DNA from 4 places in the Erwinia wuhanensis genome. Region 3 is predicted to be linked to each of the others. Evidence: predicted binding sites of a transcription regulator. Region 3 holds the regulator's gene; each other region holds the start of a gene.

Region 1 (6,066 bases), on a different contig from region 3:
AATGCCCGGCGCAAAATGCGCCTCGGCCACGCTGTTTACGATCCGCAGCTCCGCCTGCGGCGTAATGCCCATCGCCATAATTCGCCGCAGCGTGCTGGCGCAGCCCACTACCACCGCAGGCGCGCCGGAAAGCTCGCCCTCCGCCAGGGATTTGATGATTATTTCCGGGCCAATACCCGCCGGATCGCCCATGGTAACCGCAATAATTTTACTCACTCGCCTTCTCCTCAATAAAACGAAAAACTTCTACCAGGGTGTTTTCATCACCAAAACCGCCAGCCTTGGTAAGCACCAGCAGGTTGTCGTTACCTTGCAGCAGATGGCCGTAAGGCACGCAGCCCGCCACCTGCCCTGAAATTTGAAAGCTCTGCGCGCCCAGCCCGCGCGCCACCGCTATCGCCACGTCGCCGCCGGAGAGATAAAGCGCTGAAGGCGTAACGTTGCGCAGCACGTCGGCGGTCAGTTCCGCCAGATAAGCGCAAATCTGTTCGCCAAGCTGCTGGCGGCTGAGATCGAGCCGTTCGCACAGCGAGGCGATAGCCTGACGCTGCTCCGCCTGCTGGCAGGTGCGGATCACGCAGTGTCGGCCCTGCTGTAGCGCCTCCGTCACCGCCTGTCGCCAGCGCTGTCCCGGCGCGCCGCCGCTAAAAAGCTGACTGATATCCACATCGATCAGCCGGATTGCCTTTTGCTGCATCAGCTGCGTTATCTGCCGCTGCGCGACTTCACTCATCGATCCTATAACCGCCAGCCCGGCCTTTACCGGAGCGCGCGAGCCTGCCGTCCCGCCCGGCGCCAGCCTCGTCAGCCGCCTGCCCAGCGCGTCGCTCAGCCCGGCGGCGCCCACCAGCAAAGGGCGCTCGTCCAGCTCGTCCGCCGCCTGCATGATGCGTTGCAGATCGGCGTCCGTTTGCGCATCCAGCACGATCAGCCGCTTGCCGTCAGCAATAGCCGCTTCGATCCGCTCTCGCAGATCCGCCTGCGCCGACAGCGGGATCAGGCCAACCGGCAGCGTGGTTTGCTCGCCAAGGCGCGCCGCTATGCTGACACTGCTTACCGGCGTTTTAGGATCGCTGGCATATTCCGTTTCCGTCAGCAGGCGGCCATCGATATAGCAGCAGCCTTCTACGGTGGTACGGCCCAGCGCGGGCACCGCTGGCGCTATCAGCGCCACGCGTTTATCGCCTGCCAGCAAAGCCGCTTCGATTTCCGCGCCGGGATTGCCGCGCAGCGTCGAGTCGATTTTTTTAAACAGCCAGCCGTCGCGGGCCACATCCCTTCTGCCCGCTATTGCCGCAGCGGTACGCCGGGCGGCCTGTTCCGCGCTGGTCGCCCGGCTGTCGGTATTGACGACCCAGGCATCGGCCTGTTCCACGGTGGGTGTGGCCGCATCAAACAGCACATGAACCCGCGCGCCGACGTTGGCAAGCCCGACCCCGGCATCGTTCGCGCCGGTAAAGTCATCCGCAATCACCAGCACAGGCATCTTCCATTTTGTGCGCATCTTCATCACTCCCTAAGTTCGACAAGCCGGTTTTCATTGGGATTGATTATATTCAATCACAATTGATTATATGTGAGCAAGTTCAAATTAATCAAAATCAATTTGGCCTATAAATTCCTCCTGCCTGCCGCGAATGAGCAGGTTAATGACCAAATGTAATCAATTCACCCTCAGCCAGGACAGGACTTATGACCATTAACAGCACCGTGATTGCTGGTTACCAGGCGCTTAGCGACATCGGCTATCTGTTGCAAAACCATCGGCACGTGCTGCTGGTGACGGATAAAAACATTGTCGGCATTCCGGCGGTGCAAACGCTGATCCAACAGATTGGCAGCAGAGCGACACTGAGCATTGTGGACAGCGTGCCGCCGGAGCCGAGCCAGCATGACGTGGCGGCGATAGTGGCGTCGCTGCCGGGGAAAAAGGTGGATATGGTGGCTGGCGTCGGCGGCGGCAGCGTGCTGGACGTCGCCAAACTGCTTTCCGTGCTCTGCGTTGAGGACGCGCCTTCGCTGGAAGCGCTGCTGGCCGGTGAAAAACCGCTGCGCCGCACGGCCTCGCTGCTGATCCCAACGACCGCAGGCACGGGTTCCGAAGCCACGCCAAACGCGATCCTCGCTATCCCGGAGAAAGAAACCAAGGTCGGCATTATCTCGCCGGTGATGCTGCCGGATTACGTGGTGCTGGCGCCCGAACTGACCACCAGTATGCCCGCGCATATCGCCTCTTCCACCGGCATCGATGCGCTTTGCCATCTGATTGAGTGCTTCACCGCCACCGTCGCCAATCCGGTCAGCGACAACTACGCGCTGATCGGCATGAAAAAGCTGTTCGCCAGCCTGGAAAAGACGATTGCGGAGCCGGATAACCTGGCGGCGCGTCTGGATATGCTCTGGGCATCGTATTACGGCGGCGCGGCCATCGCCCATGCCGGTACGCACCTGGTGCACGCCATGTCCTATCCGCTGGGAGGCAAATATCACCTGCCGCACGGCGTGGCGAACGCCATTTTGCTGGCACCGTGTATGCGTTTTGTCCGTCCTGCGGCGGTCAGTAAGTTCGCCCAGGCTTACGACCTGCTGCCTGACGCCGACGCCTCGCTGAGCGAAGAAGCGAAGTCCGTGGCGCTGGTTGACTATTTCGCCGCGCTGGTGAAGCGCCTGAAGCTGCCTGCCAGCCTGGACGAGCTGGGCATCAACGCTGAGCATCTGCCTTATCTGGTCGAGGCCGCGCTGGACGTGCAGCGCCTGATGAAAAACGTGCCGTGTGCGGTCAGCGCCGACGACGTCCGCGAGGTCTATCTGACCCTGTTTCCGACCCTGAATCACTAACCGAATAATGAGGCCATGATGAACACAATCACCGGCGTACTGACCGCCATCGTCACCCCTTTTACCGCTGACGGCGACTACTGCGAGCACGCGATGCGCCAGCAGATCCAGCGCCAGCTTGCCGCTGGCAACGGTATTTTTTGCGGCGGCACCAACGGCGAGTTTTTTGTGCTGAACGAGCAGGAAAAGCTGGCGGTCACCGCCACCTGCGTGGAGGAAGTCGCGGGCAAAGCGCCGCTGGTGGCGCACGTGGGCGAAATCTCCACCCGCGAAACCATTCGCCTGGGCAAGCAGGTCGCCAGACTGGGCGTGGATGCCGTTTCGGTTATCACGCCTTACTTCGTGCCGCTAAAACAGGAGGAGCTGATCGCCCATTACGAGGCGGTCGCCGACGCGCTGGAGGTGCCGGTCTTTCTGTATAACATTCCGGCCCGCACCGGCAACACGCTCCAGCCGCAGACGGTGCGCAAACTGGCCGCGCATCCCAATATCGTTGGCATCAAAGACAGCGCGGGCAGTTATGAGAGCCTGAGCGGCTTTTTGCAGGCGGCGCAGGGCACGGAAAATTTCAGCGTGCTGAACGGCCCGGACTCGCTGATCCATCAGGGCTTTGTTGACGGCTGCGCCGCCTGCATCTCCGGGCTGGCCAACGTCGCGCCGAAAGAGATCAACGCCATCTGGGCGCGTTTTAACGACGGCGATATCGAGGGGTCGCGCCGCGCGCAGGAAAACGTGACCGGTCTGCGCACCGACCTTTACAGCGTCGCCTTCTCGCCAGCGGCGGTGAAAAAAGCCGTGGCGCTGATGGGCTATGACGTAGGCGAAAGCCGCTATGCCGTGCGCTTCAGCGCCGAAGAAGAGCAGCGTATTCGCCAGATTGTTAATCAGTACACCCGGTAACCCGACCGTGGCGACGCGGCAAAAATGACCGCGCCCCGCTTCGTCGACCCTTTATTTTGCGGCGCGCCCGCTCTTCGACCAGGACAAGCAAAATGAAAGTGATCTGTACCTCGCCCTCGTTTGCCAAATATGACGCGCAGCCCATCGCCACGCTGAAGGCGCAGGGCTTTGAGCTGATAACGCTGCCCGCCGACGCGTCGCTGGACGCGCTGATGCCGCATCTGGCCAAGACGGTGGCGATGATCGTGGCCTTTACCGAGGTCGACGACGCGCTGCTGGCGCTGGCGCCGCAGCTGAAAATTGTCTGCAAGCACGGCGTCGGCGTGGACAACATCGATCTCGATGCGGCTAAGGCGCGCGGCGTGACCGTTACCAACGTGCCGGACGCCAACAAGCATGCCGTGGCGGACTTCGCCTTTGCGCTGATCCTCAACGCTGCCCGTCAGGTGACGCAGGCGGTGACGGAAACGCGCGCCGGGAACTGGCCGCGTATTTTCGCCACCGACGTCTATGGCAAAACGCTGGGCATTGTCGGCCTGGGCAATATCGGCAAGCAGGTCGCGCTGCGCGCCAGCGGCTTTAATATGCGCGTGCTGGCTTTTGACTACTATCCCGACGAGAAATTTGCCGCCGAACATAATATCCGGTTCGTCTCTCTGGATGAGCTGACCGAACAAAGCGACTTTATTACGCTGCACACGCCGCTGACCGCAGAGACGCACAGCCTGTTTGATGCCACGCGCATCCGCAGCATGAAGCAGTCCGCTTTTTTAATTAACGTCTCACGCGGCGGCGTGGTGAACGAAAACGATCTGTACCACGCGCTGGCCGACAACCTGATTGCTGGTGCCGCCGCAGACGTATTCGACCACGAGCCGCTGGAGCGCCATCCGCTGTTTTCACTGCCTAATTTTATGCCCACCTCGCATATTGCTGGCTATACCGACGGCGCTATCAGCGCCATCGGCGAGCGCTGCGTTCAGCAAATTATTCAGTGCGTTAAACAACAGCAGCGGCCGGTAAATGCCCTGTAGTCAAACGCGGGACGCCGTTTCCGTCCCGACTTAAAAAGCCGACCGTCGAGTCGGCCACTAACCTCTGACCGAGCCAGGACGATGAAAACTGCAAACCCAACCCGTATCCGCTGGTGGATCGCTGGCCTGATGTGGCTGGCTATCGCCATTAACTATATCGACCGCACCGTGCTGTCGGCCGCCGCGCCGCACCTGATCGACGAGCTGAAGCTCAGCCCCGAACTGATGGGCTTTATTATGGCGGCGTTCTTCTGGTCCTATTCGCTGTTGCAGATCCCGGCGGGCTGGTTTGCCGACCGCTTCGGACAGAAAAAAGGGCTGGGGCTGGCCGTTGCCTGGTGGTCCATCGCTACCTCCATGATGGGGCTGGCGACCGGCTTTAAATCGCTACTGGCGCTGCGCCTGGCGTTAGGCGTCGGCGAAGCGGCCGCCTATCCCAGCAATGCGGGCATTACGGCGCGCTGGTTCCCGGATAAAGAGCGCGCCACCGTCTCTGGTCTGTTCGACAGCGCCTCTAAATTCGGCGGCGCCGTGGCGATGCCGCTGATCGTCTGGATGATCTATCTGTTCGACTGGCGCCTGACCTTTCTGATTATCGGCGCGGTCGGGCTGCTGTGGGTGATCGCCTGGTATTTTATCTATGCGGAGAACCCGGAAGAGCACAAAGCTATCAGCGCTCAGGAAATCAGCCTGATCCGCGACGGCCAGGCCCGTAAGCACGGCGATAAAAACGTTCGCCCGATGAAGTGGTACAAGCTGCTGCGCTACCGCAACATCTGGGCCATGTGCATCGGTTTTTTCACCATCAACTACACCTCCTATTTCTTTATCACCTGGCTGCCCACTTATCTGGTGAAAGAGAAAGGCATGGATTTTATCAAGATGGGGATGATCGCCGCCCTGCCGCTGCTGTGCGGCATGATTATCGAAGTGGCAGCAGGCTGGGCTTCCGATCGGCTGGTGCATAAGAAGGTGCTGTCTCTGACCGCCACCCGCAAGCTTTTCCTGACTGTCGGCCTGCTGATGGCGCTCTGCATCGGCTTTGCGCCCTTTACCGATTCCGTGTTTATGACCGTGTTTCTGCTCTGCGTGGCGAAGTCCGGCACCACGGTAGCCGCCTCGCAGGTTTGGGCGCTGCCCGGCGACGTCGCGCCGAAAAACAGCGTCTCTATCGTGGCCGGCTTGCAGAACACCGTTTCCAATATGGGCGGCGCTATCGGGCCAATTGTGACCGGCGCTATCGTCGCCGCGACCGGATCTTTTACCTGGGCGCTGGTGTTCTCCGCCGCGCTGG
Region 2 (6,066 bases), on a different contig from region 3:
CGAGCTGATTGCGCTTGAGCTCACCGTTTTACCACACCAGACCGCGCCGCAAACCGGGGACGCCGAGAGCCGATTGTTGGATCAGCTGTTGACGGTAGAACGCTACGCGGACTATTTTCAGCTGCACGGGCTGCTGTGCTGCCTGACCATCGATTTTCCGCTGGCTTGCGCGGTAACCGAATCGCCTTTTATCCAGCAAATCCTCAGCCAGCTGCCTTTTTTGCGGCTGAAGCTTTCTGAAAATTTCCCCAACCTGCACGATGGGCCAAACAATCCTCTGCTGCGGGCGCTGACCGATCGGCTGAACATCTTATGGCTGGATGATTTAGGGGCAGGCGATGCCAATCTGAACGCGTTACAGTCGAAGATGTTTGAAGTGGTTAAGCTGGATCGGCAGTTTTATCTCGATAATATCAGCAAGCCGTTCTTTAACGTGCTGATCGCCCATATTCGCCGCTACACCAACCGCGTGCTGGTGGAGGGCGTAGAGAACGAGGGGCAGCTGGAGAAGCTGGCCGCCAACAAAGTCTGGGGCGTGCAGGGCTACTATGCGCAGACAATGGCGCTGGACGCGCTTGATGGCACGGATGGGGGTTAACGGTTAGCCAGAACCGGAAGCCAATAGCTGTCTGACGTAGGGTTCAATCTATTTTGGGGAAGAATATTCCGATCCCCTTCAGGCCTGGCTGAGAGTTTGAAACAATGGATAGCAGCTCTTTACCTGAACAGAAAAAGTTATTTATAAGCATCGAATAACGTTTCCTTATCTGAAATTAAATGGCTTCCACAGGGAAGTAAGGACAACTCATGGCAATTGAGCAGGTTATAGGAATTGACCTTGGAACCACTAATAGCGCGGTTTGCGTCTGGCAAAAGGGTCAAGCCGTTTTAGTCCCGAATAAATGGGGCGAGGTATTAACGCCCTCGGTTGTAGGCCTTGATGAGCAAGCTAATCTGATTATTGGACGTCCGGCGCGCGAACGGTTGCAAAGCCATCATGCGCTGACCCAGGCGAGTTTTAAGCGTTATATGGGCACGGAGGTTTCGCTGGCACTTGGTTCCAGGCAATTTCGTGCCGAAGAGTTGTCGGCATTATTACTGCGCCAGCTCAAAGAGGATGCGGAAAGCTGGCTTGGGCAAAAATTAACACAGGCCGTTATTACCGTACCCGCTTATTTTAATGACGTTCAGCGTCGGGCGGTGAAAAATGCTGCCCGGCTGGCTGGGCTGGACGCAATACGCTTGCTTAATGAGCCAACCGCCGCGTCACTTGCTTTTGGCCTGCTGGAAAATCGTGAGCAAAAATACCTTACTTTCGATCTTGGCGGCGGGACATTTGACGTATCCGTCATTGATATGTTCGAGGGCGTGGTGGAAGTTCGTGCCAGCAGCGGCGATATCCGGCTTGGCGGCGATGATTTCTCACAGGCGATTGTACAGTGGATGCTGAGCCAGCATCCCGAGCTGAAATCTGCGCAGGCCGGGCTGGCAGCGGCGCTGCTGGCAAAAGCGGAAAGCATGAAGCAAATGCTGAGCCACGCTACCGAGGCTAAGGCTTCGCTGGAATGGGCCGGTCGGCAGTGGAGCTGGACTTTTACGGAGGCTCAGCTGGCCGAGTGCAGCCAGCCGCTGCTGATGCGTTTACAGCGTCCGGTACAGCAGGCGCTGCACGATGCGCGTTTTTCTCTTCAGGATCTCGACCACATATTGCTGGTGGGTGGCGCAACCCGTATGCCGCTGGTTCGACAAACCGTTGCGCGGCTTTTTGGGCGTTTCCCTCGCCACGATCTCAATCCAGACGAAGCCGTTGCGCTTGGCGCAGGCATACAGGCCGGAATGGTGATGGCCGATGCTGCGGTCGAAGACATTATTCTTACCGACGTGATGCCGTTTTCCCTCGGCATTGAGGTGGTTAAGCGCCATGGTAATCAGATTGAACCCGGCTTTTTCCTGCCGCTTATTGAGCGCAATACCTTTTTGCCGGTAAGCAAAACCGAGACGCTGAATACAGTTAGCGACAATCAGACCTGCGTCCTGCTGAAAATATATCAGGGAGAAGGGCGCAGGGTTCAGGATAACGTTTTTCTCGGCGAAATGAGTATTGATGTTCCTCCTCGACCGGCAGGTGAACTGACCGTTGACGTGCGGTTCACCTACACGCTGGACGGCCTGCTGGAAGTGGAGTGTCGCTATGACGGCAGTCCGGTAATAGCACGGCTGGTGATAGAAAAGGTGCCGGGGCAGATGAGCGAAGAGCAAATTGCCGCCAGCCTGCAAAAGCTGGCCGATATTAAACAGCATCCTCGCGATCGACCGGAAAATCGTGAGCTGCTCGCTCGCTGTTCGCGCCTTTATGAACGCTTACTTGGCGATGAGCGAGCATGGATGGATCGGCTGACTACCGCGTTTGAACAGGCGCTGGAGGGTCAGGATCTTCGCCGTATTGCCTCATCAAGAGAAGATGCCGAACACTTTTTACAACAGTACAAAGAGGGCCTCCTGCCATGAGCATCTGGCAGACGCTGGAACTGTCACCCACGCGTGATGAAGGGGAAATCCGCCGTGCGTATGCCCGCCAGTTAAAAAAACATCGACCGGATAGCGATCCGGCAGGCTATCAGCAGCTGCGTGAAGCATTCGATGAGGCAAAGCGACGGGCGCAGGCTGACATTATCGTTGATCACGAGGACAACACTGCCGATATTTTACTGCCGATACAGGAGAAGCACGAACCTGAGCCTCTGATCCAACAGGGTGAAGTCGCCAACGGCTTTACCGTTGGAGAAACAGCCGTCCCTCCTGAAGCAGATTTGCTGTACAGCGAAAAGGAGCTGCATAAACTGGCGTATCAGCTGGTAAACACAGAAATGACAGGCATTATTATGATGAATCGCCTGTCAGAGAGCGTGTTCAAAGCGGGGAGCCTGCAGCAGCAACAGCTTTTCCATCGACAGCTTGCGGCTGCGCTGGCAGAGAGCCCCGGTTTGACCGAAGGCCTGCTTGAACGCGTCAGCGGCCTGTTGGGGTGGGGAATGGACGAGTACGACTACAGCCATATTATTCCGTATCACATTCAGGAGGCGCTGCATGAACAACTACGCGAAACTGAAGTGAACCGGGCATGGAAAGAGATGGAGGCAGAAGAGAAGCACGGCACGATGCTCAACAGGGCAGCGATTCGCCTGCTAAAGAGCGATAGCGAAAAGGTGCCTTTCTGGATACGCCTGATACCGGGTCTGCTCACGCTCCTTGCACAACAGGCAAACAGGTTGGGGTATTATTTTCCTGAAATTGTTCCACGGCTAAATCAGCCTGTGCTGCGGTTCCTGAGTCAACCTCGCGCGGCGCTCAGCTGGCAGGGGATTTTTTTGCTGGTGTTCTGGGCGTTGGTCTTTAATGCGGTTATCCCTCTGTCGGGCATCAATACGACCGTTAGCGCTATCGCTGTTCTGACAGTGATGTTTTACCTGTATATCAATGACGCCGTCATGCTGGGCCTTCAAAGCAGGCCGCAATGGGTGAAGTGGTTTCTCTTTACCGAATTTATTTTCTCGCTGATGGCGATCCAGCTATTTTTTGGCGGACTGTTTTTTGCCGCCATCGTTACTATGCCGGCTTCCGGTCATGGCGGCGTTGCGCTGGTTATGCTGCTTGCGATACTGGTGTTGTCGATGGTGTTTTGGGCGGCATGGCCACAAGGCATCCCTTTTATACGCCGCCCCGGCAAAGTAATGAGCCGAATCTTTGCCAGCCCCTGGAAGTTAATGGAATGGATGGATTTCTCATGGTTTTCGGTTATTTGGGCACTACTCTGCCTGGCCGTATTTGTTCTGACTGGCGTAGCGCTGCTTAAGCTCTTTGCTTAATCCAGACGGCTGGTTGAGCGCTTTTATCAGCAATCAGCCAGCCTTAATTGGCTTAACCTTTAAAACTGTGCAGCCGGTTCATCGCCTTTAGCCTGTCTTCCTTCAGCCACACCTCGGTGCAGCGCGCCGCTTCGTCAATGGCGTTGTCGATCAGCGTCTGTTCCGCCGCCTGCGGCTTGCCCAAGACAAAACCCACGACCTTGTTGCGATCGCCCGGATGGCCGATACCGATGCGCAGACGGTGGAAGTTCAGGTTATTGCCCAGCCTGCTGATAATATCTTTCAGGCCGTTATGGCCGCCGTGGCCGCCGCCCTGTTTGAATTTTGCCACGCCCGGTGGCAGATCCAGCTCGTCATGCGCTACCAGGATCTCTTCCGGCGCGATACGGTAGAAGGTGGCCATTGCCGCAACGGCCTTGCCGCTCAGGTTCATAAAGGTCGTCGGCACCAGCAGCCTGACGTCTTCGCCACCGATATTGAGCCGGGCCGTGTAGCCGTAAAACTTACTCTCTTCTTTTAACGACTGATTGTGTCGTTGAGCCAGTAAATCCACATACCAGGCGCCCGCGTTATGGCGCGTGGCGGCATATTCCGCACCGGGATTGGCAAGGCCGACAATCAGTTTAATGCTGCTCACTTGTCTGTTTTCCTAAAAGGCTGCATCAGGGAAGGGCGCTAGTGTACTAAGAGCGGCGACAGAACTCAAAAGTGCGCGCTATATCACAATAGTTGATCAGGGTGATAATGCGTTTTCTATAGAAAAATCAGCGAAGTGCGCGTAAAGTTTTGTCAAACTTTTAGCAACAAATGTGATCTGGCCCGCAACGCATCCGCCAGCCATTGCATAAACTTATGGCACTAACCGCACAGGAATGCACTGGCATCTGGAGGTGACAAATGAAACGCAGACACGCTAATTTAACCGGCAACGCCCTGATGGTGATCGGCCTGGCCGTCATGGTAACCGGCATAGGCTATGCCGTACTGAATCAACTGCCGCAGCTACAGCTGCCGCAAATGCTGGTTAACGGCTCTATTTTCGCCATCTTTATCGGCGCGCTGATGTGGTTGGTCGGCGCCCGCCTTAGCGGCCGCGAAAAAATCACCGATCATTACTACTGGGTGCGCCACTATGGCGACAAGCGCTGCCGTCGCGCTTCGGGACACGGCCATCACTGATAGCCGGCTACGCCATAAAAAAAGCGGGACAGATAATCTGTCCCGCTTTTCGTTTAGCCGCAGCTATCCGATTAGTGCTCAAACATCGCAGAGATAGACTCTTCGTTGCTGATACGGCGAATAGCCTCCGCCAGCATGCCGGAGAGCGTTAGCGTACGCACGTTCGGCAGGGCTTTGATCTCTTCCGGCAGCGGAATGGTGTCGCAAACCACCACTTCGTCAATTACGGAATGACGCAGGTTTTCAACGGCATTGCCGGAGAAAATAGGGTGAGTGGCGTAAGCGAAGACACGCTTCGCGCCACGCTCCTTCAGCGCCTCGGCGGCTTTACACAGCGTGCCGCCGGTATCAATCATGTCATCAACCAGCACGCAGTCGCGGCCTGCCACGTCACCGATGATGTGCATCACCTGCGAAACGTTGGCGCGCGGACGACGCTTATCGATGATAGCCATATCGGTATCGTTCAGCAGCTTGGCGATTGCGCGGGCGCGCACCACGCCGCCGATGTCCGGCGAAACCACAATAGGGTTTTCCAGACCGATCTGCAGCATGTCTTCCAGCAGGATTGGGCTGCCGAAAACGTTATCAACCGGGACGTCAAAGAAGCCCTGAATCTGTTCAGCATGCAGATCCACAGTCAGAACGCGGTCAACGCCGACGCTGGAAAGGAAATCCGCGACTACTTTAGCCGTGATAGGCACACGAGCAGAACGCACGCGACGGTCCTGACGGGCATAGCCAAAATAGGGGATAACAGCGGTAATACGACCAGCGGAAGCGCGGCGCAGGGCATCCACCATAACAACCAGTTCCATCAGGTTATCGTTGGTAGGTGCACAGGTGGACTGGATGATGAAAATATCACCACCGCGTACATTTTCATTGATTTGTACGCTCACTTCACCATCACTGAAACGACCGACGGCGGCGTCGCCCAGGCTAGTGTAAAGGCGGTTGGCAATACGTTGTGCTAGTTCCGGGGTGGCGTTACCAGCAAAAAGCTTCATATCAGGCACGA
Region 3 (6,066 bases):
CGTAGAATAGCGGCGTTTCTTTTTTCCCGGAGCTTGTATGCTGCTGCTGATCGATAACTATGACTCTTTTACCTGGAACCTTTATCAATATTTTTGTGAAGCAGGCGCAGATGTTCACGTCAGACGTAACGACGAGCTGACGCTGGCGCAAATAAGCGAGCTAAAGCCTGAACATCTGGTGATTTCGCCGGGGCCGTGCACGCCCAACGAGGCGGGCATCTCGCTGGAGGCTATCCGGGCCTTCGCCGGAAAAATCCCGGTGCTTGGCGTTTGTCTGGGACATCAGGCGATAGCGCAGGCTTTTGGCGCGCGTATTGTGCGGGCGCGTGAGGTAATGCACGGTAAAACCTCGCTGATTGAGCATAATAACAGCGGCGTTTTTAACGGCCTGAATCATCCGCTACGGGTAACGCGCTATCATTCGCTAATCGTCGAGGCTGCCTCGCTCCCCGCCGATTTTGAGGTGACGGCCTGGTCGCTGCGCGACGGCGAGAAGGACGAGATCATGGGCGTGCGGCATCGTGATTTGCCGCTGGAAGGCGTGCAGTTTCATCCGGAAAGTATCCTCAGCGAGCAGGGGCATCAGCTGCTGAAGAATTTCCTCAGGCAATAAATTTGATTGCCTTAAAGTGATTTTTTATGCATATTTTGTGATTATAATTTCAGTGGCTCTGTAACGTAAAAAGATGAGGTTGGCAATGGCAGCGGATAAATTAGCGGTAACGCGCTCGACGTTTGATGAAGTGATTTTGCCTGTTTATGCACCAGCGCAGTTTGTGCCGGTTAAGGGGAAAGGCAGCCGCGTCTGGGATCAGCAGGGTAAAGAGTACGTCGACTTTTCCGGCGGTATCGCCGTTACCGCGCTGGGCCACTGTCATCCGGCGCTGGTGGAAGCGCTGAAAACGCAGGGTGAAACCCTGTGGCACACCAGCAACGTCTTCACCAACGAACCCGCGCTGCGCCTGGCCAGCAAGCTGATTACCGCCACCTTCGCCGAACGCGTGTTCTTCGCTAACTCCGGCGCGGAAGCCAACGAGGCGGCCTTTAAGCTGGCTCGTTATTACGCGACTAAACGCCATTCGCCTTTTAAAAGCAAAATTATCGCGTTTCATAACGCCTTCCACGGCCGCACGCTGTTTACCGTTTCCGTCGGCGGCCAGCCGAAATATTCCGACGGCTTTGGCCCTAAACCGGCGGACATCGTCCACGTGCCGTTTAACGATCTTAACGCGGTAAAAGCGGTTATCGACGACCATACCTGCGCCATCGTGGTGGAACCTATCCAGGGCGAAGGCGGCGTGATGCCGGCTACTCAGGCGTTTATGCAGGGGCTGCGCGAGCTGTGCGACCAGCATCAGGCGCTGCTGGTGCTGGATGAGGTACAGAGCGGCATGGGCCGCAGCGGCAAGCTGTTTGCGTATGAACACTACGGCGTCCAGCCCGATATTCTGACCACCGCCAAAGCGCTGGGCGGCGGCTTTCCGGTCAGCGCCATGCTGACCACCAACGAGATCGCCTCGGTGATGGCGCCCGGCGTGCACGGCACCACCTATGGCGGCAACCCGCTGGCCTGCGCGGTAGCGGAAGCGGCGCTGGATATCATCAATACGCAAGAAGTGCTGAACGGTGTAGAGGCGCGCCGCGAGCAGTTTGTCGCCGCGCTGAAAGCGCTGGACGCGCAGCTGGATCTGTTCAGCGACATTCGCGGCAAAGGCCTGCTGATTGGCGCGGCGCTGAAGCCGCAGCATGCCGGTAAAGCGCGCGATATTCTGAACGCCGCCGCCGCCGAAGGCGTAATGATCCTCAATGCCGGGACGGACGTGATCCGTTTTGCGCCGTCGCTGGTCATTGAACCGACCGATATCGAAGAGGGCATGAACCGCTTCGCCACCGCCGTGAAAAAACTGCTGGCTTAACTCGTCAGGCCGGAAGCCTCGCGCTTCCGGCTAAACAGGCGCGTCGTCTGCACCAGGCCGCTTACACGCGCCGAAAAACTTCTGCTCAGCATCATCAGGCTGATTTCCGTAAATGGCGCGACAGCCAGCGGCCATGATGAGGTCGGCTGCTCCAGGCCAACGAAGAAATAGTGTGCATCACGCCAAGATGTTCCAGGATCCGCTTTATGTGCCTTTCCATCACCGTGGTCGCGCCCTGCTGAAAGGGCGTATCCGTCTCCAGCACGTTATTTGTGGAACTCGGCCCGTCATACTCCAGCCGCTGCTGGCAGCGCTGTAGCGCAATTTCGCACGCCTGTAGATAGCGCTCGGCCAGCTGCGGCGTCAGCATGGTATGTTCACGCGCTAAAATGGTCATGGCGTTGATATGCTCAACGATAAACTGACTGTGCGTAACCCAAAGCTTCATATCGGCCAGGTAGCGGGCGTCGAAACCCGGCTCCTGCATCGCCTGGTTCAGCGAGTTAAACAGCGCGTTGTGCGCCTGGTTAACGCGCATACGCTGCCAGGCAAGCTTCTGCGGACTCTCTTCGTCCCCCAGCAGTTTCTGGAGCGCTTCCTGATAGGTTTCCAGCGCGTCGTGCGCATTCTGCCGCAGCAGGCCGCTTTGCCACTGCGGCCACAGCCAGATCATCCCGGCAAAGGCGATCAGGCAGCCCATCAGCGTATCCAGCAGGCGCGGCAGCAGAAAGTCGGCGCCGTTCAGCGACAGCAGCTGAAGCGAATATACCGCCGTCACGGTAAAGCCGATCGTCGCCAGGCCGTAATATTTGCGGATCACCAGATAGCCCGCCAGCGTCAGCGTCAGCATCACCAGCAGCACAGCCGATTCCGGCACCTGAAAGCGTAGCGTCAGCGCGGCCACCACCAGCCCGCCCAGCGTGCCCAGCGCACGGTGCTGAATGCGTACCCTGGTCGCGCTGTAGCCGTTCTGGCTGACAAACATCACCGTCATCAGCAGCCAGTAAGGCTTGGGCAGATTAAAGGAGAGCGCCAGGGTGCTGGCGAAAGCGAGCATAACCGCAAACCTGGCGGCGGTGCGCAGCGCGGCGGATTTCAGCGACAGATAGCTTCTGATGGCAGATAGCAGCGGCAGTCGTTTCTGACGATCCGCCATCAGATCGCGCTGGTAAAGCGGACGCTGGGTACGCAGCACGCGGGCGATACGGCTGAAATGCCAGGCGCAAAAGTTGCCGACCGGGTTGGCGGGATGCTGGCGGGCAATTTTTTCCAGCGCCTGCAGCTGTTTATCCATGCTGAAACGTGTCGGCAGACGGTGATAGAGAATATCGTCCGCCAGCTCGCGCAGCCTGGCCGCAATGGTCTGCGCGTTCCAGCGGATCACCGCCTCGGCATGGCTCTGCTCCACCAGTTTTTGCACCTCTTCCGGCTGATGCAGGCTGACGGCGATATGCTCCTGCAAATCCAGCGCAACCTGAAAAGCGCGGGTCAACCGCTTATGGTGATTATCGTTGCTGGCGGCCAGCATGTGCATTTGCTGATAGCAGGTATTGATAAGGTCGACCGCTTTTTGCTGGCGAGCCAGCAGCGGCGGCAGCGTTTTTTCCGGGTCGGCAAGCTGCGTCAGCAGGCTGTATTTGGCCTCGCAGTAGCCGGCCAGCTCGCGATAAAGCAGGCTGAGCGTTTCCCGCATCGGCTGCTCTTTCCACAGCCAGAACCAGAACCAGTTAAAGAGGCCGTACCAGACCGTGCCCAGGATATAAAGCGACGGCGGCTGCCAGATGGGCATCCGACCGGCCAGGCTCAGGGTAAAGATGCCGGCAATCAGCGCGCCGGGCAGCAGTCTGCCATGCAGCGGGCTGATTTCGCCGGTCACGCCCAGCAGCATGGCCATGGAAAACAGGATAATGGGCAGGGGAACGGCATAGTCGCCAAGATACTGCACCAGAAAGCTGCTGAAGGCGAAAAGGCCGCCGCCGATCAGCAGACGTTTAAAGAAGCGTTTATGGGGCGTATCCAGACCGGCGATATTGCAGCAGGCCGGCACCAGCGAGAACAGCAGGCCGTTTTGCAAATTGCCCAGCAGCCAGCCGACGGCGACGGGCAGGCAAAGCACCAGCGTCTGCCGCAGGGCGTAGTTAACTTCGGGATGGTAGATGAGTCGGCGCCACATTGCTTTGTACCCGCTGAAAAGGCGCAACGAAGGCATTGCGCCATGCAATCAGAGCGGTTTAGCGTGTACCGTAGACCACGATGGTTTTACCGTGTGCGGAGATCAGATTCTGATCTTCCAGCATCTTCAGAATACGGCCGACGGTTTCGCGCGAGCAGCCGACGATCTGGCCAATCTCCTGGCGGGTAATTTTGATCTGCATCCCATCCGGGTGGGTCATAGCGTCCGGCTGTTTGGCCAGATTCAATAGCGTTTGCGCGATGCGACCTGTCACATCGAGGAAAGCTAAATTGCCCACTTTCTCGGAGGTAACCTGCAGGCGGCGCGCCATCTGTGAAGAGAGACGCATCAGGATATCCGGGTTGACCTGGATCAGCTGGCGAAACTTCTTATAGGAGATTTCCGCCACTTCACAGGCCGTTTTTGCCCGCACCCATGCGCTGCGCTCCTGGCCTTCTTCAAACAGGCCAAGCTCGCCGATAAAATCGCCCTGGTTAAGGTAAGACAGGATCATCTCTTTACCTTCTTCATCCTTGATGAGCACCGCTACCGCGCCTTTGACGATGTAGTAAAGGGTTTCTGCTTTCTCACCCTGGTGGATCAGCGTGCTTTTGGATGGATACTTATGAATATGGCAATGTGACAGGAACCATTCAAGTGTCGGGTCTGTTTGCGGTTTGCCGAGAACCATTCGCTGTTATCCTCTGTTGTTATCGTGCCTAAATACAGGGGCAGAGTTCCCTGACAGGCGTTGAAATAGTCAAGCGCTTCCCATGCAGGAAAGTTATTCGGCTCTCTGTTGAGTGCCGGGCTCGTTATGTCGTCCCGTTTCGTCTGGTCTGTAGAGTACTGACGAAATACAGCCTTGTTTGTAGCACAGCTTTGCATGGGTGTCTTCTGTTGTCTCGCTTCAGCATAGCGGGAAATCTGCCGCGCTGCTGTTTTAGTTGCCTTAAGCCGACCGCGGCTTAACTAAATGAATTAGAGGAGTTTGTTATGCAAGCGAGCGTCAAATGGGTGGAAGGGCTGACCTTTTTGGGAGGATCCTCATCGGGCCATCAGATCGTGATGGACGGCAACGCGGGCGATAAAGCGCCCAGCCCGATGGAAATGCTGCTGATGGCGGCAGGCGGCTGTAGCGCGGCGGAAGTGGTTGCCATTCTGCAAAAAGGGCGTTTCACGGTAGAGAACTGCGAGGTGAAGCTGACGTCAACCCGGCGCGAGAAACCGCCGCGTCTGTTTACCCGCATCAACCTGCATTTTATTGTCAGCGGCAGCGGGCTGACGGATAAGGCGCTGGCGCGCGCGGTCAGCCTTGCGGTCGGGAAATATTGCCCGGTCGCGCTGATGCTGGGTAAGGGCGTGACCCTTACCCATAGCCATGAGATGGGCGTTACTTGATAGCTTTGCCTTCCATCAGGCGCTTGACCAGCGGCCCCATAATCAGCTCCATTGCCAGGCCCATTTTGCCGCCCGGCACCACCAGCGTGTTGATATGGGAGATAAAAGAGCCTTGCAGCATCGCCAGCAGATAGGGGAAGTCAATCTGTTCCAGCGCCTGGAAATGGATAACCACAAAGCTCTCGTCAAGCGAAGGAATGCCGCGCGCGGCAAAAGGGTTGGACGTATCCACGGTAGGGACACGCTGGAAGTTAATATGGGTGCGGGAAAATTGTGGCGTAATGAAGTTAATATAATCGTCCATTGAGCGCACCACGGAATCCATCACCGCCTCGCGTGAATGACCGCGTTCGCTGGTATCGCGGATCATTTTTTGGATCCACTCCAGGTTGACGATAGGCACCACGCCCACCAGCAGATCTACATGCTGCGAGACATTGTTCTGCGGCGTCACCACGCCGCCGTGCAGCCCTTCGTAAAACAGCACGTCGGTGGGTTCCGGCAGCGGCTGCCACGGCGTAAAAGTGCCGGGCACCTGGTTCCAGGGCACCGCTTCGTCATAGGTGTGCAGATATT
Region 4 (6,066 bases), on a different contig from region 3:
GGCAGCAGCGGATTGGATTGCGCCACCGGCGCCAGACGATGATACATAACGCCTCCTCAGGCCGTTTTGGCTTTTTGTTTGTAGCGGTCGAAAATCACCGCCGCCAGCAGGATCAGGCCGCGCACCACATACTGCGAAAACGGCGAGATATTCAGCAGGTTCATCGCGTTTTCCACCGTGCCCAGGATCAGCACGCCCGCCACCACGTAGGAGATTTTGCCGATGCCGCCCTTCAGCGAGACGCCGCCCAGCACGCAGGCGGAGATAACGATCAGCTCATAGCCCAGCGAGGTCATCGGCTGGCCGCTGGTCATCCGCGAGGCGAGGATAATGCCCGCCGCGGCGGAAACCAGCCCGGAAAGAATGAAAATGATGATACGCGTACGCACTACCGGTACGCCAGCCAGGCGAGCCGCTTCTTCGTTGCCGCCGATAGCAAGCGTGTTGCGGCCAAAGGTGGTTTTGTTCAGCAGAAAGCCAAAGACAATCAGCGTGCCGATGGTCAGCCAGACCGGTGCCGGAACGCCCAGCCAGCTGGCGTAGCCCAGCGCGAAGAAACGTTCGTCTTCAATGCCCACGGCCTTGCCGTCAGAGAAAATATAGGCCAGGCCGCGCACGATTTGCATCGTCGCCAGCGTGGTGATCAGCGCGTTGATTTTCAGTTTGGCGATCACGAAGCCGTTGACGAACCCGCAGAGCACGCCCAACAGCAGGCCCGCCGCAATGCCGATCCACAGGCTTTCCGTCATATTGATCACTACGGCGGCGGTGACGCCGGCGCAGGCAATCACCGAGGCGACCGAGAGATCGAAGTCGCCGGATGCCAGGCAGAATAACATGCCGCAGGCCACCATGCCGGACATCGACATCGCCAGGCCCAGCCCTTTCATATTGATCAACGTGCCGAAGTTGGGCACGAAGATCGTGCAGCCGATAAACAGCACGGCAAACACCACCAGCATCCCGAAATTATCCCAGATGCGGCTCAGATTGACGCGCTGCGTTGGCGGCGTGGCGGAAGAGGTAGTTAAAGACATGATTGACTCCTTAAGTCAGGCTACGCGCTGCGTGGTTTTCGGCATGGCAAGCGCCAGCGTCAGGGCTTCGGTGGCTTCCTGATGGCTCAGCTCGCCCGCGATGGCGCCCTCGCGCATCACGAGAATGCGATCGGCCAGCCCCATCACTTCCGGTAAATCGCTGGAGGCGAAGAGCACGGCGATGCCCTCTTCCGCCAGCGCGTAAATCAAACGGTAAATTTCATTCTTGGCGCCGACGTCAATGCCTCGCGTTGGCTCGTCCAGCAGGATCACTTTCATCTCTTCCGACAGCCAGCGTCCCAGGATCGCCTTCTGCTGATTACCGCCGGAAAGATTCATGATTAGCTGGTCGGCGCCGGGCGTTTTAATATTCAGCGAGCGAATATGGCTGGCGGCGTTTTTACTTTCCCACTGGTTGTCGATCAGGCAGCCTGCGGTGAGGTTATTGCGCCGCGCGCTGATATTGATGTTGTCGCGCACGGAATGCACCGCGATGATGCCGTCCGCCTTGCGATCCTCCGGACAGAGCAGGATCCCGGCGCGGATAGCGTCGGACGGCTCACGAATGGTTAACGCTTTGCCGTCAAGCTGCACTTCGCCGCCGCTGATGCGCGTGCCGCCGAACAGCCCTTTCAGCAGTTCGCTGCGGCCCGCGCCCACCAGGCCAAACAGGCCGACGATTTCTCCCGCGCGCACCTCCAGCGAGATCGGCGTCCGCACGCCTTTGGCCTGCACGTTATCCAGCTTCAGGCGCACCTCGCCGGTTTTACGCGGCGCGTAGCCGTAAATATCGCCAATTTCGCGGCCAACCATTGCCTGCACCAGTTCATCATGGCTGGTGGCGCCGACATCCTGAAAGGTCCGCACGTAGCGGCCGTCTTTAAAGACGGTAATGGCGTCGCTGAGCGCGAAGATTTCTTCCATGCGGTGCGAAACATACAGCACCACTTTGCCCTCGTCGCGCAGCTGGCGGATCACGCGGAACAGCTGCTCGATTTCACGGGCGGAGAGCGAGCTGGTCGGCTCGTCAAAAGCGATGACTTTGGCATTCCTCGCCAGCGCCTTGGCGATTTCCACCATCTGCCACTGGCCAAGCGACAGCGACTTCAGCGGCGTATCGGGATCGATATCCATCCCTAAGTTTTTTAGCTGTAATCCCGCCTCGTAGCGCAGCAGCGAGCGGTTAACAAAGCCCGCGCGCTGCGGCAGCTGGCCCAGATAGATGTTCTCCGCTACCGACATTTCCGGCACCAGGTGCAGTTCCTGATAGATAATCGCCACGCCCGCGTTCAGCGCGTCGAGCGTGTTGGCAAAATTAACCGGCTGGCCTTTCAGGCGGATTTCGCCGCTGGACGGCTGATAGCTGCCGCTCAGGATCTTCAGCAGCGTCGATTTGCCCGCGCCGTTTTCGCCCATCAGGGCGTGCACCTGGCCCGCCGCACAGTCGAAGCTGATATCCGTCAGCGCCTTAACGCCGGGAAAGGTTTTGCCGATATTGTGAAAGCTCAGATACGGGGATGCCATGGTCATTCCTCGCTATAAGGTGCGCCGGGAGCCGCAGTGCGGCCCCCGTCCGATTACATCAGGCCTTTTTTAGCCAGCTCGGTTTTAAAGTTGTCGCGGGTAATCAGCACCACGTCGGTGACTTCGGTAAACTTCGGCGGCTCGGCGTCTTTGGTCACCCAGTCGTGGAGCATCTGAATGCTTTTATAACCGTGTACGTCCGGGCTTGGCAGCAGCGAACCGAAGAAACCCGTCGCCTTGCCTTTGGAGAGTTCGCTGATGGCGTCCACGCCGTTAATGCCGATGCCGATCACGTCCGGCGCCTTAAAGCCCTGGCCTTCGGTTGCGCGCACGCCGCCGAGGACGGTGTTGTCGTTCATGCCGACAATCAGCCAGTGTTTCACTTCCGGATGCTGCACCAGCAGCGAGTTGCCCGCGTCGAAAGCGCCGGGGATATCGTTGGATTTGGTCGGTACTTTATAAATCTGTGCTTCCGGGAAGCCTTCCGCCTTCAGCGCGTCCACTGACCCACTGGTGCGGCGACGTGCCGTATCCAGCTCGTCCGCCGTAATCGCCATGACGCCCGTTTCTTTCGCGTCCCAGCCGCGCTTTTTCATCTCCTTATAGAGTTCCTGCCCCTGACGCTCGCCAATTTTGGTTGCCGCCATCATCACCAGCGGCACCGTATCCATCGGTTTGCCTTTGGCTGTAACAAACTGATCGTCCACGGCAATCACTTTCAGATCGTAACTGCGGGCCTTCGCCACGATGGCGGAACCGAGTTTGGGATCGGGCGTGCAGATCACAAAGCCCTTCGCGCCGCTTGCGGCCAGGCTGTCGATAGCGTTCAGCGTTTTTTCACCATCGGGCACGGCGATTTTAATTACCTCAAAGCCTAAATCTTTGCCCGCCTTATCGGCGAACTTCCATTCGGTCTGAAACCAGGGTTCTTCCGGCTGCTTGACTAAAAAACCCAGCTTCATGGTGTCAGCGATAGCTGAATGTGACATAACGGCGGCGAGGCCAGCGATGGCTAACGCCTGAGTAAATTTGTGCATGAGGCTCTCCGGCTCAGTGCCCGCTTTTGGCGGTTTAATGTAAACGGTATCATTCGGTCCTGGCACGCTGTAACGCCAGCATATTCGGCATTAGCGCAGACGCCGATAAGCGCTAGTTGTAATGGTAAAGATGCGTAGAAAGGGAGAGCGCTATCACACCCTGAGCTTTTAGCTGTTTAATCCATATATTTAGCAAAATTAACACAAATCAAACATTTGAAGTCGGTCACAAAACGCTGCGCGACGACAGAAAAGTGCATATTTGCAGCGCCCTTTAGACTAACCGCCTGGCGCGCGATTTCTTAGGGTAGTCATATCGTATTCATTGACCGCCCGGAGAGAAAAATGCAGTTGGACGCCATCACAATCGGTCTGGACTTTGGCAGTGATTCCGTACGCGCGCTGGCAGTAGAGTGCGCAAGCGGTAAAGAGCTGCAAACCGGAGTCGTCGCCTATCCGCGCTGGCAGGCGGGTCTGTACAGCCAGAGCCGCATCAATCAGTTCCGTCATCATCCGCAGGACTATATCGACGCCTTTGAGCAGGCCATACATGACGTTGTCACTCAATTAACGCCCGCTCAACGCCAGAACATTGTGGGGATCGGTGTCGACTCCACCGGCTCCACGCCTGCGCCTATCGATCGCGATGGCAACGTGCTGGCGCTGCGCCCGGAATTCGCCGAAAACCCCAACGCCATGTTTGTGCTGTGGAAAGATCACACGGCCATTAAAGAAGCGGAAGAAATTACCGCGCTGTGCCACAGCGGGCGTTTCGAGGACTACGCGCGCTTTATTGGCGGCACCTACTCCTCAGAGTGGTTCTGGGCAAAAATCCTGCACGTCAGCCGTGAGGATAAAGCGGTGCGCGAGGCGGCGGTCGCCTGGGTGGAGCTGTGCGACTGGGTGCCCGCCCTGCTCAGCGGCACTACCGCGCCGGAAGCGATCCGCCGTGGACGCTGCGCCGCCGGGCATAAATCGCTTTGGCATCCTGCCTGGGGCGGCCTGCCGGGCGCGGATTTCTTTAACGCGTTGGATCCGCTGCTGACGGAGCATCTGGATACGCCGATGTTCAGCGAAACCTGGACGGCCGAACAGCCCGTTGGGCAGATTACGGCGGAATGGGCGACGCGGCTTGGCGTGCCGTCTGGCGTGATGATTTCCGGCGGCGAGTTCGACTGCCATATGGGCGCCGTTGGCGCAGGCGCCACGCCTTACACGCTGGTAAAAGTGATTGGCACCTCAACTTGCGACATCCTGATCGCTGATGTGGATCGCGTCGGTGAGCGCGCCATTGACGGCATCTGCGGCCAGGTTAACGGCAGCGTGGTGCCGAATATGATCGGCCTGGAAGCGGGCCAGTCGGCGTTTGGCGATATGTACGCCTGGTTCAGCCGCCTGCTCAGCTGGCCGTTAATTCAGGCCGCCGAAAAACACCCGCATCTTCAGGCGGAGCTGGCGGAGATACAGAAAAATCTGCTTAACGAATTAACTCAGGCCTGGGCTGCCGATCCACAGCTGGATCATCTGCCGGTGGTGCTGGACTGGTTTAACGGCCGCCGCACGCCTTTTGCCAATCAGCGCCTGAAAGGCGTCATTACCGATCTTAACCTGGGCACCGACGCGGCCACGCTGTTCGGCGGTTTTATCGCCGCCACCGCCTTTGGCGCACGCGCCATTATGGAATGTTTCGAGCGTCAGGATATTCCGGTAGAAAACATCCTGACCCTGGGCGGTATCGCCCGTAAATCCCCGGCCATTATGCAGGTCTGCTGCGATGTGATGAACCGACCGCTGGATATCGTCGCGTCGGACGAATGCTGTGCGCTGGGCGCGGCGATTTTTGCCGCCGTGGCCGCCGGCGTCTATCCCGACGTGCCTGCCGCCCAGCAGAAAATGGCCAGCCCAATTGCTACCACGCTGCAGCCCGACGCCAGCCGCGTCGATCGCTATCAGCAGCTTTATCAGCGTTACCTTCAATGGTGCGACGTGGCCGAACCCCTGTTCGCCCCGCGCCAGCTCAACAGTTAAGGAGAAAGTATGGCTCAGCTCAATGCGCTCAGCGTCTGGTTTGTTATCGGTACACAGCACCTTTACGGCAGTGAGACGCTGCGTCAGGTGGAGCATCATGCTCAGCAGGTGGTGGACGGGCTTAACCGCGACGGCAATCTGCCGTTTCGTCTTCAGCTCAAGCCGCTGGTGAAAAGCCCTGACGAGGCGCTGGCGCTCTGCCGCGAGGCGAACTATGCCGACGAGTGTTTAGGCATCATCACCTGGCTGCATACCTTTTCGCCCGCCAAAATGTGGATTGGCGGCCTGTCGGTGCTGAACAAGCCGCTGTTGCAGTTCCATACTCAGTTCAACGCGGAGATCCCGTGGGACAGCATGGATATGGACTTTATGAACCTGAACCAGACCGCGCACGGCGGCCGCGAGTTCGGCTTTATCGGCGCGCGGATGCGGTTGCCGCA

The links. The regulator CRP, encoded in region 3, controls carbon source genes, mostly activating them, when cyclic AMP is high. The targets are predictions, from matches to a motif close to ATGTGANNNNNNTCACAT.
Region 1: QZH36_RS16800 (iron-containing alcohol dehydrogenase) is a predicted target of CRP. The motif match lies at 1,575-1,592, and genes of this name have one in related genera.
Region 2: pth (aminoacyl-tRNA hydrolase) is a predicted target of CRP. The motif match lies at 4,674-4,691, and genes of this name have one in related genera.
Region 4: QZH36_RS02975 (arabinose ABC transporter substrate-binding protein) is a predicted target of CRP. The motif match lies at 3,813-3,830, and genes of this name have one in related genera.

The regions. Positions count from the first base shown of each region.
Region 1 is NZ_JAUJUH010000007.1:134,609-140,674, forward strand. Features, by position in the region: gene QZH36_RS16790 (D-threonate 4-phosphate dehydrogenase) at 1-216, opposite strand, end outside; gene dtnK (D-threonate kinase) at 209-1,504, opposite strand; gene QZH36_RS16800 (iron-containing alcohol dehydrogenase) at 1,693-2,838, shown strand; gene QZH36_RS16805 (dihydrodipicolinate synthase family protein) at 2,854-3,738, shown strand; gene QZH36_RS16810 (phosphoglycerate dehydrogenase) at 3,831-4,772, shown strand; gene QZH36_RS16815 (MFS transporter) at 4,854-6,066, shown strand, end outside.
Region 2 is NZ_JAUJUH010000001.1:858,066-864,131, reverse strand. Features, by position in the region: gene QZH36_RS03930 (EAL domain-containing protein) at 1-598, shown strand, start outside; gene QZH36_RS03925 (Hsp70 family protein) at 808-2,508, shown strand; gene QZH36_RS03920 (J domain-containing protein) at 2,811-3,866, shown strand; gene pth (aminoacyl-tRNA hydrolase) at 3,919-4,503, opposite strand; gene ychH (stress-induced protein YchH) at 4,764-5,045, shown strand; gene prs (ribose-phosphate diphosphokinase) at 5,117-6,064, opposite strand.
Region 3 is NZ_JAUJUH010000009.1:50,146-56,211, reverse strand. Features, by position in the region: gene QZH36_RS19180 (putative adenosine monophosphate-protein transferase Fic) at 1-5, shown strand, start outside; gene QZH36_RS19175 (aminodeoxychorismate synthase component II) at 38-613, shown strand; gene argD (bifunctional acetylornithine/succinyldiaminopimelate transaminase) at 699-1,916, shown strand; gene QZH36_RS19165 (YccS/YhfK family putative transporter) at 2,011-4,089, opposite strand; gene crp (cAMP-activated global transcriptional regulator CRP) at 4,148-4,780, opposite strand; gene QZH36_RS19155 (OsmC family protein) at 5,086-5,490, shown strand; gene QZH36_RS19150 (phosphoribulokinase) at 5,483-6,066, opposite strand, start outside.
Region 4 is NZ_JAUJUH010000001.1:660,233-666,298, forward strand. Features, by position in the region: gene araC (arabinose operon transcriptional regulator AraC) at 1-47, opposite strand, end outside; gene araH (L-arabinose ABC transporter permease AraH) at 57-1,037, opposite strand; gene araG (L-arabinose ABC transporter ATP-binding protein AraG) at 1,053-2,567, opposite strand; gene QZH36_RS02975 (arabinose ABC transporter substrate-binding protein) at 2,615-3,598, opposite strand; gene QZH36_RS02980 (ribulokinase) at 3,944-5,626, shown strand; gene araA (L-arabinose isomerase) at 5,636-6,066, shown strand, end outside.